Regions from separate parts of the Paenibacillus sp. CH40 genome, predicted to be linked through region 1. Evidence: a T-box and tRNA genes for the amino acid it is inferred to sense, from the RefSeq annotation. Region 1 holds a T-box; the other holds one or more tRNA genes.
The links. The T-box of region 1 lies ahead of leuS (leucine--tRNA ligase). A T-box ahead of a tRNA ligase gene usually reads a tRNA of that ligase, here a tRNA-Leu.

Region 1 (7,752 bases):
AGCCTCACTGTGCATCCATGGAAGCCGGATTACAGAGGAGGATCGCACCCTTCTGGAAGAGCTTATGTCCCACATCAGCAGGCCGATTCGGGTTAAAGAATCTTATACTCGGATCACGTCGGATTTTTCGAGTTGTGGTCCTGCTTTCTTGGCCTTTTTTATGGACCAGTGGATTCAAGCCGCAGTTCAAGCTACAGGTATAGACCGTACGGAGCTATGCGCCCTGGCCGGTGAAATGATCATCGGCACTGGAAAGCTGCTCACGGAAGGCGGGATGACACCAGCCGAGTTACAGGCCAGAGTGGCGGTTCCGGGAGGTATTACCGCCGAAGCTCTCGCATTGTTGGACATCAGCCTGCATAGCGTCTTTCCCGAGCTAATACAGGCCACGCACAACAAGTATGAAGAGGACATGCAAAAGGTAGATGTCTCCTTCGGCTTAAAGCCGATTAACCGGCAACAATATTAACCAGTTTACCTGGAACAGCAATTACCTTGCGGATCGTTTTGCCGGCCAGTGCCTGCTGAACATTGTCCAACGACACAGCGAATGCCTCCATCGCTTTAGCATCAAGGTCCTTGGCAATCGTTGCACGCTGTACGATTTTACCATTTACTTGCACAACAATTTCCACTTCGGCGTCCACCGTCCATGCTTCATCATAAGCAGGCCAAGCCGCGTAGGTAATGCTATCATTGTGCCCCAGCAGCTGCCACAATTCCTCAGCCAGATGGGGTGCAAGCGGAGACAGCATTTGCACGAAGTTTTCCATTGCTGCACGCGGCAGAAGGTCTGCTTTGTATGCATCGTTGGTGAAGATCATCAGCTGGCTGATCGCTGTATTGAAGCGCAGCGCATCCAGATCTTCGGTTACTTTTTTCAGCGTTTTATGCCAAGTACGATTGAACTCATCGCTACCGCCGTCATTTGTAATTTTATCATTCAGGCTACCATCCTCGGAAACAAACAGGCGCCATACGCGGGACAGAAAACGATGTGCTCCCTCTACCCCATTCTCATTCCATGGCTTGGTCGCTTCCAGCGGCCCCATAAACATCTCATAAATACGCAGCGTATCGGCGCCAAATGTATTGACAATATCATCAGGATTAATGACATTACCGCGTGATTTACTCATTTTTTCATTGTTGTTGCCCAAAATCATACCCTGGTTGACCAGCTTATAAAAAGGCTCTTTCGTTTCCACTACGCCGATATCATACAGTACCTTATGCCAGAAACGGGCATACAGCAAGTGAAGAACCGCATGTTCCGCTCCGCCAATATACAAATCAACAGGCATCCATTCACGTTGTTTCTCTTTGGATACAAGCTCTTTGTCATTTTTCGGATCAATAAAGCGCAGGTAATACCAGCAACTTCCTGCCCATTGCGGCATTGTATTCGTCTCGCGACGTGCTTTCATACCTGTCTCAGGATCAATGGTTTCCACCCAATCTGTTGCGTTCGCCAGCGGGGATTCACCTGTACCTGAAGGCTTGATATTGTCCATCTCCGGTAGTACGAGCGGAAGTTGGTCCTCAGGAACCGTTTTGATCGTTCCATCCTCCAGATGAATTACCGGAATCGGCTCGCCCCAATAGCGTTGACGGCTGAACAGCCAGTCACGCAGGCGGTAGGTGACTTTGCCGTGTCCTTTGCCCTCGGCTTCCAGCCATTCAATCATCTTCGGAATCGCTTCCTCATTGGTAAGTCCATTCAGCGGGCCTGAATTGACGTGCGGTCCATCCTCAGTATATGGCTCATTAGCCACATCTCCACCTTGGACAACCTCAATGATATTCAATCCGAATTGCTTGGCAAATTCCCAGTCACGCGTATCGTGAGCAGGTACAGCCATAATCGCTCCAGTTCCGTAGCCTGCCAGTACATAGTCAGCAATCCAGATCGGCAGCTTTTCGCCGTTCACCGGGTTCACTGCATAAGCTCCTGTGAATACGCCTGTTTTATCCTTGGCCAGATCCGTACGCTCCAGATCGCTTTTACGAGCAGCTTGTTCACGGTACTGTTGTACAGCATCCTTTTGCTCAGGCGTAGTGATAATATCCACTAATTCCTGCTCTGGTGCCAGCACACAGTAGCTTGCGCCGAACAGTGTATCTGGGCGGGTTGTAAATACTGTGAGTTGCTCGTCATAGCCTTCAATTGGAAAACGAACCTCTGCCCCGGTAGACTTACCGATCCAGTTCCGCTGCATATCCTTAATACTCTCAGACCAATCCAGTTCCTCCAGATCATCCAGCAGACGATCCGCGTATTCCGTAATTTTCAGCATCCATTGACGCATTGGTTTACGGACGACCGGATGACCGCCACGCTCACTCTTGCCGTCAATAACTTCTTCATTCGCCAGCACTGTTCCCAGCGCTGGGCACCAGTTCACGGGTACTTCAGCTACATATGCAAGGCCGCGCTTGTACAGCTGGATGAAGATCCACTGTGTCCATTTGTAATAATCAGGGTCCGTCGTGCTGATTTCACGATCCCAGTCGTAGGAGAAGCCGAGCGATTTGATTTGACGGCGGAAGTTATTTACGTTTTTCACCGTAATTTCGCGTGGGTGCTCCCCTGTATCCAGCGCATGCTGCTCGGCAGGCAGACCGAAGGCGTCCCAACCCATCGGATGCAGTACGTTGTAGCCGCGCATTCTTTTATAACGTGAAACAATATCCGTAGCTGTGTAGCCCTCTGGGTGGCCTACATGCAGGCCGGCTCCAGATGGGTACGGAAACATATCCAAAGCATAAAACTTCGGTTTGCCCGGCTCTTCCCCGGTGCGGAACGTCTTGTTCTCATCCCAATATTTCTGCCATTTTGGTTCAATACTTTGCGGTTGATAGCCGTGCTTCGGCTGTGTGTCTGTCATTGTCTTTTCCTCCTCAAACGGTATGCAACAAAAAAACCTCTGCATCCCGTAGCGTGTCAGCGCTAGGGACGAGAGGTTATATTCCCGTGGTACCACCCTAGTTAGCAGAAAGCGTTCTTCGCGTTCTACTCCCTTTGCACCTGATAACGGAGGTGATCCGATGCGGGTTAATAACAGGATACAAGCACCTGTAAAGGCGTTCCTGCGTTGGACGCATATCTCCGAGGCGAGTTCACTTTGCGCTGTCAACCGGCTTGCACCACCCGCCGGCTCTCTATATGTCCAGACAAAGCTACTATTCCTCATCAGCGATTGTTTAACCGTTAATAATGGCACTATTATATTGAAAACCGCGAAAAAAGTCAAATAAGGACTAGCTTTGGTGTTAAAGACCCTCTTCATACTAATTGTTCATGACACATGCATACGAATGTTTTATAATAACTTCGAATTAAATTGATGCAAATTGAGTTGAGTTGAGATAAGAAAGGTGAGCTGAGACATGGCACAGATTAAAATTTTTGGATTAAAAGAAACTCTAAATCCAATCAAAAAGCAACTATCAGAGGTGATTCATTCTGCTGTGGTGGATGCGTTCAAATATCCTCCAGACAAGAGGTTTCATCGTTTTTTCCCTATGGATCAGGAAGACTTTATATATGCCGATGGTCGCTCTGAGGCGTACACCATTATTGAAATCAGTATCTTTGAAGGCAGAACGACAGAAGCTAAGAAGCAGCTCATCCAGCTGTTATTCCAACGAATTACGGACCATTTTGGCATTGCTCCACAGGATCTTGAGATTACTATATTTGAAACGCCCAAACAGAACTGGGGTATTCGGGGTGTACCGGGTGATGAGCTTCAGTTGAACTATAAAGTGAATATATAAGTGCAAAAAGACGCCCTTCATGTCATCATGAAAAGCGTCTTTCTTTTCCTAAATTTGCTCAATGAGTCTTCACTATTTTACAGCAACATAAAACAGTCTCGCCGCGTCATCTTCTGCTTCTACCCATTCAAAATCCGCATATACCTTCACATCACGAAAACCTGCTTTGGACAATTCTGCCTTCATCCAGTCTGGATCATAGGCACGCTGTACATGTATTTCCTCGAAACGCTGATACAGATCGCGTCCTTCATGTTCTGCTTTCGCAAAGATACTAAGATGATGCTCAATTTCACAACGGGGAGTGTCCAACGCACATGTCCAGATATATGAGATAGAGCGATCATCCAGTACGAATGGCTGCTCTTCATCATAACGTAAAAACGTCTGCGGATGATGTACATCGAACAAGAAGGTTCCGCCAGGCTTCAGACCAGCATGAGTTCTACGAAAAGTAGAAATTATATCTTCTTCCTCCAACAAGTAATTCAGACAATCGCAAAAAGAAATTACAGAATCCACAGGCTCGGGTAAAATCCATTCTCTCATATCCTGCTGTATCCAGCGAACGCTTCCCTCACGAAACAATCGCTGTCCCTGGGGAGTGGTTTCCATTTTGCGACGGGCTACTGCCAGCATGTCAGAGGATAAGTCGATTCCAGACACTTCGAAGCCCGAGTTAACTAGGGGAATCGTAATCGAACCCGTTCCACAGCCCAGCTCAGCCACCGTATGCGGCATACCGTACTGATCCCAAGCCTGCCGTGCAAAGCGTAACCAGTCCGGGTACGGCATGTCCTGCATCAGCTCATCATACACATAGGCAAACTTCCGGTAAGAAGCCATTTTTATTCCCCATTCCCGTCCTTCGGTTTCGGCATTTTCTCCACCAGGTAGGTCCAGTTTTCCTTTTGTGTAACCATTCCTTCCTTCATCAGCTTGCCCATCGCACGCTTGAAGGCGGATTTACTAATACCAAACCGTTGCTTGATAATATCCGGCGGCGTTGCGTCGGAGTAAGGCATGCCGCCACCCGGACGCTCCTTCAGAAAAGCAATCAACCGCTCCGCATCCTCATCACGGCCTACTTCCTTGCGTGGCGACATCGCCAGATTGACCCGACCGTCTTCGCGAACAAGTGTGACCCGTACCTTGACCTCTTCGCCCAAGCGAAGCATCCGGTTGCGTTCCGAGGAGTGAATCATCCCAATCGCGCCAAAACCAAGCACACCTCCGTCCACCAGAACGAATGTACCCATTTGAAGCGGCTTGTACACCGTCGCCTGCACCCACGTATTCAGCCACGAATCAGGGGCGTGGAAGCACAACGGAGCAAGCTCCTGTTCCCCTGCCAGCTTAGCCCGCAGTCTGCCTTGCTTGTCATGCTCCATAATGGCATATACGTAGTCGCCCACCTGAGGATGTAAATCTCGGTTTTCTGGCAACTCACGAATCGGCAGCAAAAGCTGACGACCCAATCCCATCTCTAGGAAACAACCCAAACGCGGATGCACATCGGCCACCTCAAGCTTTGCCATTTCGCCCAACGACAAGAACGGCCTTTTCATGGTTGCGGCCAAGCGGTCCTCTGTATCGTGAAAAATAAATACCTCCAACCGTTCACCAACTTCAATTTCACGTGTCAGCTCCGTATAATGCAGCAGCACATCCTGCTCACCAACAGTGAGAAAGTAGCCGAAAGGAGATACCTCACGATCCACCATAATGGTGACATAAGTACCGGCGATCAAACTCATACCTTTTCCACAACCTTAGCATCCGACCAGAGTCGTTCAATGTTATAGTATTCGCGCTCGTCGCGATGGAAGACATGCACTACGACATCCCCCAAATCCATTAGAACCCAACGGGCGGAATCCATTCCTTCGATTCCTTTGATGGTTACACCTTCATCATGAGCGCGTTTGCGAATTTCTGTTGCAATCGCCTGTACCTGTGTATCCGAATTACCGTGGCAGATGACAAAATAATCAGCTACTAGTGATATTCCCCGCAAATCCAGTGCGACAACATTCATTGCCTTTTTATCATTTGCAGCATCAACCGCTGTTTGCATTAATTGCTCATTAGTTAGGGTCATTCATGAACCTCCGTTTTTCTCTGTTTTAGTTGTTGAATCAAGTCATTACGCGACAAGACTGTTAGTGGAAAAATAACCTTTTTCTTTTCCAGCAACAATGAAATCGTGGAGTCGAATCCAGCGATAAGGCCCTGCTCCAAGCTTTTCTTTGCCTGTTTACGGATATGCTCAACCCCCGGAAAATCCCGTCCCGGTTCGATGTAATCAGCGAGACACACGACTTTATCCAGCAGGCTCATACCTACGCGTCCTGACGTATGCCAGCGAATCGCATTCCTTATTTCCGGATCATCCACTCCGTAATCTCTTGCTGCAACGCAGTATCCTACCTCTGAATGCCAGAGCTGCTTGTCATGTTCCAAAAGCTCCTGATCACATTCGGGATGACTGCGAATCACCTCTTCCATCTGCTGAACAGGCCAATATTTTGCTACATCATGCAAAATAGCCGCCAGTTCTGCCTTATCCGGATCTGCTCCATAGCGCTTCGCAAGCTCCACTGAGGTATGCATAACACCTAGTGTGTGCTTCCAGCGCTTTTCAGGCATTTGACCAGATACGGCTTCCATTAATTGCTCACGGCTGTACTTCATACAAACCGCCCCTTGTAATATAGTCATGCACACGATCAGGCACAAGATAACGGATAGTGCGCCCTTCCGCAGCACGCTCTCGAATATCCGTCGACGAAATATCCACCACCGGCATATCCGCCAGCAGTACCTTGTCCTGCAAATAATGCGGCAACTCATCCAACGCAAGCTGGAATCCTGGGCGCCGAACACCAATAAAACAAATTCGCTGCGCCAGCTCCTCAATTCCCTGCCAATGAGGCAAGTAGTTCACCATATCCGCACCAATAATAAAATAAAAATCCACGGCAGAGTGCAACTCCTGAAGCTCCTTGATCGTGTCAATGGTATAGGATACTCCCCCGCGAAGCACTTCAATATCCAGCACTTCAAAAGCAGGATGACCCGCTACCGCTTCACTCGTCATCTCCAGACGCTCCTTACCGCTCGCCCCCGCCTGATGCTTGTGCGGAGGAATATGAGAAGGCATAAACCATACTTGATCCAGCCCATAGGCATCTCTTGCCGCTTCTCCGGCCAGCAGATGTCCAATATGAATCGGGTCAAATGTACCACCCATAATACCGATTTTCATAATTTTCTCCCCGCGTATTATCCTCTAGGCAACTCAATTTCCTTATGATCACGGGATTCTTTGTACAAAATAATAGTGCTCCCGATGATCTGAACAAGCTCAGAACCTGTCTCCGCGGCCAGTTCTTCCGCAATTTCATGCTTGTCGTCCAAACAGTTGTTCAAAATTTGCACTTTCATCAGCTCACGCTTTTCAATCGCATCGTTGATGTGACGCATAAGATGCTCATTCGTACCGTTTTTGCCTACTTGAAAAACCGGGTCCAAATGATGCGCCATTGAACGCAAATATCTTTTTTGTTTACCTGTTAACATGTATATTTAACCCCTTCGTCGCCACATATGCAATGCAGCATTTCCATAATTTTAATGTACAATCTTACTTACGACAGGCTACTCAGCACAGCCGCTCTCATTTGCTCTACAGCAGGGACAACCCCTGTAAAATACTCAAAAGCCACAGCCCCCTGGTACACGAACATGCCCAAACCCCCATGTACAGTGCAGCCGCGCTGTTCACGGCTTTCCTGTAAAAGTCTCGTTTCCAGCGGGTTGTAGATCAAATCACTCACAATGATTCCCTCCGGAATCAAGCTCGTTTCCAGTGGAAGCTCATCCGCTAAAGGAGACATTCCCACCGAGGTTGTGTTAATCAACACATTCACTGTGGCGAGCACGCTCTTGGCATCTTCGTCGGAATAACCC
Region 2 (7,752 bases), 190 kb from region 1:
ACATGCAAGCACTCCTCGATGAGGGTATTATTAATCGTATTGTTTGCCTCCGGTCGGTAAAACCGAATATAACAAATCGATTCTTGAAAGCGAACCTGAATCGTTTGATAACTCATGATTCCCACCTGTATTTACGGTGGAATTCATAGATTTCTTCCAAATACAACCGCTGTCTCCCTTTCCCGGAAGCTATGACCCCCGGAATCAATTGAAAATCCAGCTTGGCGTTGCGGGTTCCAAATCGTACGGCGCCACTGCCTTTTAGCAGGGATTCATATTCATCCATAGATAACTGATAGCGATCATTCAAATTACGCTCAATTTCAAATCGCCGTAGATGTTCCTGGCTTTGCGGCATAACAACCCCGCTATAAAATTCAGAGCAGCAGCCTGACCCGTAGGAAAAACAGCCGATTCGCTTTGGAGCATCGAATGTACCCTGATCAATCGTACCTGCCAAGGAGAGGTACAAAGTTGCCCCCATAATATTTCCGACCCGTTGGCAATACGCTAATCCAGGCTTAACACGTTGTAAATAATCTGCCTCAATCTCATTTGGTTTGGATTGAGTCAACCTTCGCATCATCGTGCGATGCGCTCCTTTTACCATTCCGCCAAAAGGAGTATGAAAGGCAAGATACTGAAAGGTATCTTTATAATCCACTCCTTTCACCCGTTTTTGATATTCCAAAAACGCTTGCTCGCAACAATCCAGATAGGACATTAAAGACAAGTCTGCATCCCCAGCCTCGCTATCTGGAATCGGCCGACAAGTATCCATCACCTCATAGCCGTAATATCCATTAGCGCCTGCATCGATTTGAAAAACATGAGGATTTTCACTAATGAGCATTGCCACGGCCCCTGCGCCTCCACTGGGCTCAGCATAAGACCAATCCTCACTCAAGACATCCCCGCCTTCAGCAGCAATAAATCGTGAAATATCACTGGCAATTACAAGCGCTTTTGCTCCTGGAGAGACCTGAGAAAGAATAAAATTCACCGCCATTTGGAGTCCTGCAGTACCGGAATAGCAGGCTTGCTTGAGCTCAAATAATCTGCAATTCCGATTCAACCCCAAATAGTGGTGAATATATGTACTGATTGATTTCCCAAAATCAATACCTGATTCTGTACAGGTGATAAGCATTTCAATTCGGTTTTTTTCCGCTTCTGAAAGAGCGTCCACCAGCGGTTTTGCCGCATTTACTCCAAAGGTAACTGGATCTTCATAAGGCAGGGCAACCGCCTTTTCTTTCATTAATAAATTTTCGAACCTTGCAGGATCCAATTGCCTGTGTTGGGCTAATTGCATAACATCCAGATAGGCAGAGCCACCAAAAACGTTCATTGCCTCAATTCCCACGACAACCATAATCGTCCCCCTCTCTCAAATACGCGACTCACATTTTTGCATACAAATGGCAGTATTGATTCCACCAAATCCCATGCTCAGATTCATGGTATTGTGAATAATTGCTGGTACAGACTCATTCTTCACCCAATTGCAGTCCAAATGGATAGGCTCCTCCAAATTACGGGTAGGGTGAAGTCTCGACTCTTTCATTTGTAAAAGAGTAGCCACAATTTCAACCGTTCCTGCCGCGCTCAAGCCATGACCGATAATGGATTTGGTTGCATTGATATAGGCATGTGACAATTTACAATCCTGTAGTGCCTTTATTTCTATCTCGTCTCCAACGATCGAGCCTGTCCCATGGGGATTAATATAATCAATCTCTTCCGGTAGCAGCTTTGCTTTCTCCAAAGCTCTTCTAATCACTCGGGCTTCGCCTTCGTAAGAGGGATTGGGATTCCGGTTTCGATCCATTCCCATATCCCATCCTGCAAGTTTGGCATAAGGTTTCTCCCGACGCCTCACAGCAGAATCGGCCCGTTCTATGACTACAACCCCGCAAGATTCCCCATAGATGAACCCGTCCCGCGACTGATCAAATGGTCGACACGCCATTGCAGGTTCATCGGCATATCGGTCGCTTCCCATCGCTCCCAAGGACCGCAATGCCTGGCATTCCATATACGAAATATCCATCAATGCCCCCATTGCAATACAAACATCAACACGATCTGCTTGAATGGCCTCAATTGCTTGAATGATTGCAACTTGTCCACTCGCGGATGCACCACCGACGGTATAAGCTAACCCCTGAATGCCGAACTGTTCGGTACATAGTCCGCACAAATCAGTATCCATAAAGGAAACCCCATAGGTCGGCGGTACAAAGCACATTTTTTCCCGGTAGGCCTCATAGGTCTGAAATAGCTCCCGTTGCTGAAAATTGGAGCCTCCAACCACCAGTCCAATACGGCTAGGATCAACGTTATCCAATTGGGCATCATTCCAGGCTTCTTGAAGGGTTACCATGGCCACCTGCCCCGAAAATGATGCTGTACGTAACATTCGTTTGGATAATGCCTTCGGATAAGACAAGGGTGGCAGCTCCGCACCTATAAATGAAGCTTCGCCTCTTCTGCCAGGGCGCTGCATGACGCCAAATGCATGCTGCCCTTTGAACAACGCCGAGGCAAAAGCAGCCTTCCCCTGCCCAATCGCCGAAGTCACACCAATCCCCGTAACGACTAACTCAGATTTTTCATAATTTTTCATAATTTCGCATAAAGTGCATCTGTCAATTCCCCTATATTTTTCACGCCAGACAATTCGACACGCGGAATATTAAGAGATAATGTTTCCATCGTCTTGTTTACAATTTCGGCCCGATCTACTGAATCTGCACCCAAATCCACCAATCGATCGCTATACTCGAACGTGTGATCTTGTAATTCAGGAAGCACTTCACAAATACAACGTTTAACAATATCGAATACTTCTTCCTTATGCATGGGTATCCTCCTAAAAAATAAATGATTTAAAACTCAACAAACCTGGTATTCAGTAAGCATGACCTACAAACGGATTTCGATGAAAAATTGTATTGAATTTCTCATAAATCCGAGAAGTATTCATACTCCATTCCGTCTTCCTTGGTGCTACAATCGTGCAGATATAGTCACCTAACCGGTAAGACTGGGCAGCATATTGTGGAAAATGTGAAAATGTACTTTGGAAGTATCCATCCACCAATCTGGTCTCATTCATTTCAAGTACATGCAGCGATGTTGTAAAACCTGTGCGCAATATTTTCGACAGGGCCTCCTTCACTGTCCAAAAAACCGTCAATAAAGCTGAGTACTCCCCTACTCCCCGCACGACAGAGATTCTTTCCTTTTCTTCCGTCGTCAGTTGGCTTTCAATTGTCTTATTTCGCTTAGAATCAATCCTCTCAATATCAATGCCCATGGGATGCGCTTCGGGAAAAACAACAGCCGCTCCGATATAGTCGCAATGGGCAATGCTCACCTGGTAACTGTGGACACCATTGATTCGAAGCATGGGCTGGCCAAAGACACCTGTCTCCACACTTACGTTGCGCAGGTTTGGCTCGCTTAACAGCACCGAAACTGCTTGTTTCGCACTTAGCCTGCCAAGCACAAAGTTGGATTTCCGCCGATGGAATACCAAACTCTCGAAGTAACTACACTCATCCGAATGGAAAACTTCCCGATCAAGGGGAGCGTCTGCGTTATAATCTGCATGGACAAAACTGAGGGCCGCCTTCATCACAGCATCTTCCCGCTTCAATATTAGTTGTTCTGCATACGAGGCTACGCATATCCCCCCTAGTAAACTACTAACTTAGCAGTCCAAATCAAAAAAGGCCTTCAAATCCCTTAAGGGTTCTGAAAGCTTCCTCATGGAGTATGAACTCGTCATAAGTTCTCCACTTTAAACCTTACTTATAATTTCCAACGCTACCCTCACTAACCTAATATCACCCATAAATTCCAACTGAATGACCGCTTGTCGTTTATGTCTATCTATTTTCTTGACTATACTCCCCCTTCCTTTAAGTGGGCCATCTAGGATACGTATATTGTCTCCTTCAATAATTCCAGTTGATGATTCTATACAATAGCTATCATTGCATAGACTTTCTAACATTTGTTTCTCCGAATCTCTCATTGAAGCTTCAAACTTCGAGTATCTCAATAAACGAATGATATCACTAGAAGTGCAAATCATTGAATTTGTACTGGTTACGAACTGCAAGTCAGGTAAATTCGACTCAATAAATACATAGCTTGGGAACAAAGGAGCCCATTCTTTCTTTACTATTCCTGCTACTTTAAAAAGTCTCTCTTGGAGAGGTATAAAGGGTTTGTAGACTTCAGAATCCAACCACTCATTAATAAGCTGCTTGACCTGTTCTTCCCTACCCGTTCGCACAAAAAACACGTACCAGCTCACTTAACTCATCTCCTATAAAAACGTACTGCCAAATCATCTTCTATAATGTCTACTACCCATATACATAGCTTCGCCCTTTCACTTATCCTACTTGATAAGCTACAATCTCTCACGATATATCCCTTATTAATGGTTAACGTGACCCGCCAGCGATTAACCACAGACAAGTTCCTTTATTTTTCATATAATCATATAATTGGAATAATGTTTTTCCATTATAATCCTCTACTCAAACCCTGTCAATTCACAGTTGATTGGGAACGGCAAGTTCATCATTGGATTCGCAAATCTTTCTGAAAATGGCTCAATTTGAGGTCATTATTATCTTTCGAGTACAGCTTTTATGTTTCTAGCGGCTCATAAAAAAACTGATCTGGGTGTTTTATACTAGTGAACTTGAGCATCTGAGGCATACACAAGCGATAGATCGTTATGTACTATTTTTTATATTCAAATTTTTCTCTCACCATTAGAACTGAACCACATTACAGACTCATTTGAAATCGAACAGTCCCTTTTGGTTCGGACGCATTCTAAATTTAATAAAAGATTCCTTACTCGTAAATTGAAAATAAATATTTTCATCCATGAGGTGATTGAGTGTAAAACCAGGCGCTTTACCAAATGAATGAGCAGGATAAATTTGAATAGAGTCATCAATTTCTCGCTTTATTTTTTGAACGCTATTATATAATTCTACCGGATCTCCTCCATTTGGGTCACAAAAGCCACAACCTTCAATGAAAATTGTATCCCCAGTAAATAAGCGATCTGACAACAGATAGCATACACTTCCCACGGTATGTCCGGGGGTCAAAAGACTTTTGATTTCCGTTTCACCAACCTTGATTGAATCCTTGTCTTTAATTGAATGTAAATTTCTACATCTAAAATTATAAAAATCGATTTCGTTTATTGACATGAATACTTGCGGGTTATATTTTTCTAGGAGTGGATTTACCAAATTAATATGATCCCAATGTGAGTGAGTTAATAGTATCGCTTTGAGATCGCCATTCAATTGTTGAAGATAGGATTCTACTTTCAATAAATCCCATGATGGGTCAACAATAGCTATGTCTCTTGTTTTCTCATCCATTACAAAATATACATAGTTAATGAAATTCATAAAACAAACTCTTAACTGTTCCATATGATAAGTCAGATTCATATCAGCTTCACTGAACCACCTTCCCAATGATTAATTAAAAACAACAACATTCTGTTTGAAGGATTTATACCTCTTCATTTTTGGAGATAATTTACACTCAATTATAAAGCCCCCATTTCGTGGTACCTACGATTATAACCATTGATGCAATAGAAAGGCTCCGACTCTCTGTTACAAGATCGCTTAATCTTGCCAAAACAAAAAACGCCTCTCCGTATGTTAACGGTGAGACGTTTTTTGTTGATCCTGCGTACCTGCTGAATGCTCCACTGCAGCTACAAGATCTCTCATTATTTTCGTTCATTTAACTTTGATGTGTCCATGGTAATTCAAGAATGCCGAGGACCGGGATCGAACCGGTACGGTAGTCACCTACCGCAGGATTTTAAGTCCTGTGCGTCTGCCAATTCCGCCACCCCGGCATAAATTTAGGAACGCTAATCTTTACACTTACTTGTCTTACAAGTATCTGAGAAACATGCATCTGATTAAGAAGTGTTCTCGTTATGTAAATGTCGTTCAATTGGGCACCAACATATAATACGATAATTTTATCGAATTGTAAAGTGTTTTTTAAAAAAAATAATAATTTTCTCTTTTTGTATAACTTGTGCACATTTGAATTACACTAATAAACGTCTTTCCAAACTACCAGAAGGGGTGTTACGAATGCGTGAAGGTATGATTCCAGCTGTTCTTGGAACGGTAGTATCGGCTTCAGGCGCTGTGTTGCTGAGCAGTAAGTACAAACTTGCAGCTACAGGCATTCTCGGTTTCGGACTGGCTCATGTTGTTCTGGGAGCGATTGATCTGATTGAGCATCGCTAGTTGTTTGGGAAGTGCCGGGCGGGATTTACTTCCTCCCGGTTTTATTTTTATCAACGTTTAGTCTGGAGCACAAGCGTTTATGTAAAGTATAGAAGCTGAATGTACCTAATAAAAGGAGCTGTGATGTACTATGAGAGATAATAACTCTGAAAAAAATCGTAATGACGATCAAATCGAACATAAACAATCCCTCGACAAGCGCGAGCCAGGATTTAATCGCATTCCTGACACCGATGCAGATACACCTGCTGCTACCGATATGATTGATGAAGCCATAGGTCGCGGGATAGACAAGTTACGTAACGATTTCACAAAATAAAGCATGGGTAATAGGACACAGGTTTGTGAGCAGCCCTTAATTTTATTTGTTTTGATATGTACAGTGATTTCGTAAAATCACTTAAAGATCAGCATAATCCAGCCAATGATCGATATCCACAGCACGATGCTGATTAAGAGTCCACACATGATACCAAAAGAGAAATTACCTTCATTCTTCGGCATAGTACTGCCAAATTTCAATCTAAGCTTCATTTGATTCCAGTTCATAGAACCCCCTCCTTAAGTTCTATTTCGGAATATGAAGCTTATTTTTTTAGACCTATAGTCATGTTTTCGAAAATAAAAAAGGGTTTTTCGTCCTATCACCCTGATCGCGGAAACAGGATTACTGCTATACCGACCAAACAAATCAATCCACCAATGAAATCGTACAAGTCGGGTGTCTTTTTATCAATCCACCAGCCCCATGCGATGGAAAGAACAATAAAGACACCTCCGTATGCTGCATATACACGCCCAAAGGAGGAAAAAACCTGAAAGGTAGCGATGATTCCATACACAGCCAAAATTACTCCGCCGCAAAGTCCGACATACCATGTCTTCCCTTCACGCAGCCACTGCCAAATCAAATATCCTCCTCCAATTTCAGCGATGCCAGCCAATATAAAAAGTAAAGCTGCCTTTAACACCATTTCACATCCCTAATTCTTCAAATTCTTTTCGTTTTTTTGGATATCTCAATTAGAGCACTCGAGCTAAAATGATAATCAATGCAATCACGCCAACTAGAATCAGCAGGTTGCTGACCTGACGCCATAAGCTAGGCACTCCCTCGGAGTGAAGCTTCCGCTGATTGGCATCAAAGTTCGCTTTGGCTCCTTCAGCATCTGCTGATCTAGAGAATGGTCTGTTTTCTTCATTCATAAGAGTACCTCCTTTTCAATCCACTTTAATCATACCAAACTTTTCCGTCGATTTCGCGGTGCTTTTATGCATATACTTACCACATATTTCTGATTGCATCTTCATATATATGAAGTGCATATCCATATGTCAATATTTCGCTGAATATAAAGTATGATGTCGAATCAAGGTAGAGTGGGTATTTAGACGTCTTTCATTGCAGGACGGTAGTTATGGT

Region 2: it has a tRNA-Leu gene. The T-box ahead of leuS (leucine--tRNA ligase) is inferred to sense a tRNA for this amino acid. The anticodon was not compared.

What each region holds. Positions count from the first base shown of each region.
Region 1 covers NZ_JANAVQ010000001.1:421,322-429,073, reverse strand. Annotated here, with positions in the region: gene comER (late competence protein ComER) at 1-469, shown strand, start outside; gene leuS (leucine--tRNA ligase) at 450-2,888, opposite strand; T-box leader at 2,950-3,206, opposite strand; gene NLX73_RS01885 (tautomerase family protein) at 3,391-3,780, shown strand; gene NLX73_RS01880 (class I SAM-dependent DNA methyltransferase) at 3,853-4,626, opposite strand; gene NLX73_RS01875 (CvfB family protein) at 4,629-5,537, opposite strand; gene rsfS (ribosome silencing factor) at 5,534-5,881, opposite strand; gene yqeK (bis(5'-nucleosyl)-tetraphosphatase (symmetrical) YqeK) at 5,878-6,474, opposite strand; gene nadD (nicotinate-nucleotide adenylyltransferase) at 6,458-7,048, opposite strand; gene yhbY (ribosome assembly RNA-binding protein YhbY) at 7,066-7,362, opposite strand; gene aroE (shikimate dehydrogenase) at 7,431-7,752, opposite strand, start outside.
Region 2 covers NZ_JANAVQ010000001.1:606,838-614,589, reverse strand. Annotated here, with positions in the region: gene NLX73_RS02750 (enoyl-CoA hydratase/isomerase) at 1-116, opposite strand, end outside; gene NLX73_RS02745 (hydroxymethylglutaryl-CoA synthase family protein) at 113-1,375, opposite strand; gene NLX73_RS02740 (beta-ketoacyl synthase N-terminal-like domain-containing protein) at 1,391-2,629, opposite strand; gene NLX73_RS02735 (acyl carrier protein) at 2,626-2,865, opposite strand; gene NLX73_RS02730 (4'-phosphopantetheinyl transferase family protein) at 2,915-3,643, opposite strand; gene loaP (antiterminator LoaP) at 3,809-4,330, opposite strand; gene NLX73_RS02720 (MBL fold metallo-hydrolase) at 4,824-5,501, opposite strand; tRNA gene NLX73_RS02715 (tRNA-Leu) at 5,838-5,923, opposite strand; gene NLX73_RS02710 (hypothetical protein) at 6,171-6,329, shown strand; gene NLX73_RS02705 (hypothetical protein) at 6,460-6,648, shown strand; gene NLX73_RS02700 (hypothetical protein) at 6,726-6,878, opposite strand; gene NLX73_RS02695 (YnfA family protein) at 6,974-7,300, opposite strand; gene NLX73_RS02690 (hypothetical protein) at 7,353-7,535, opposite strand.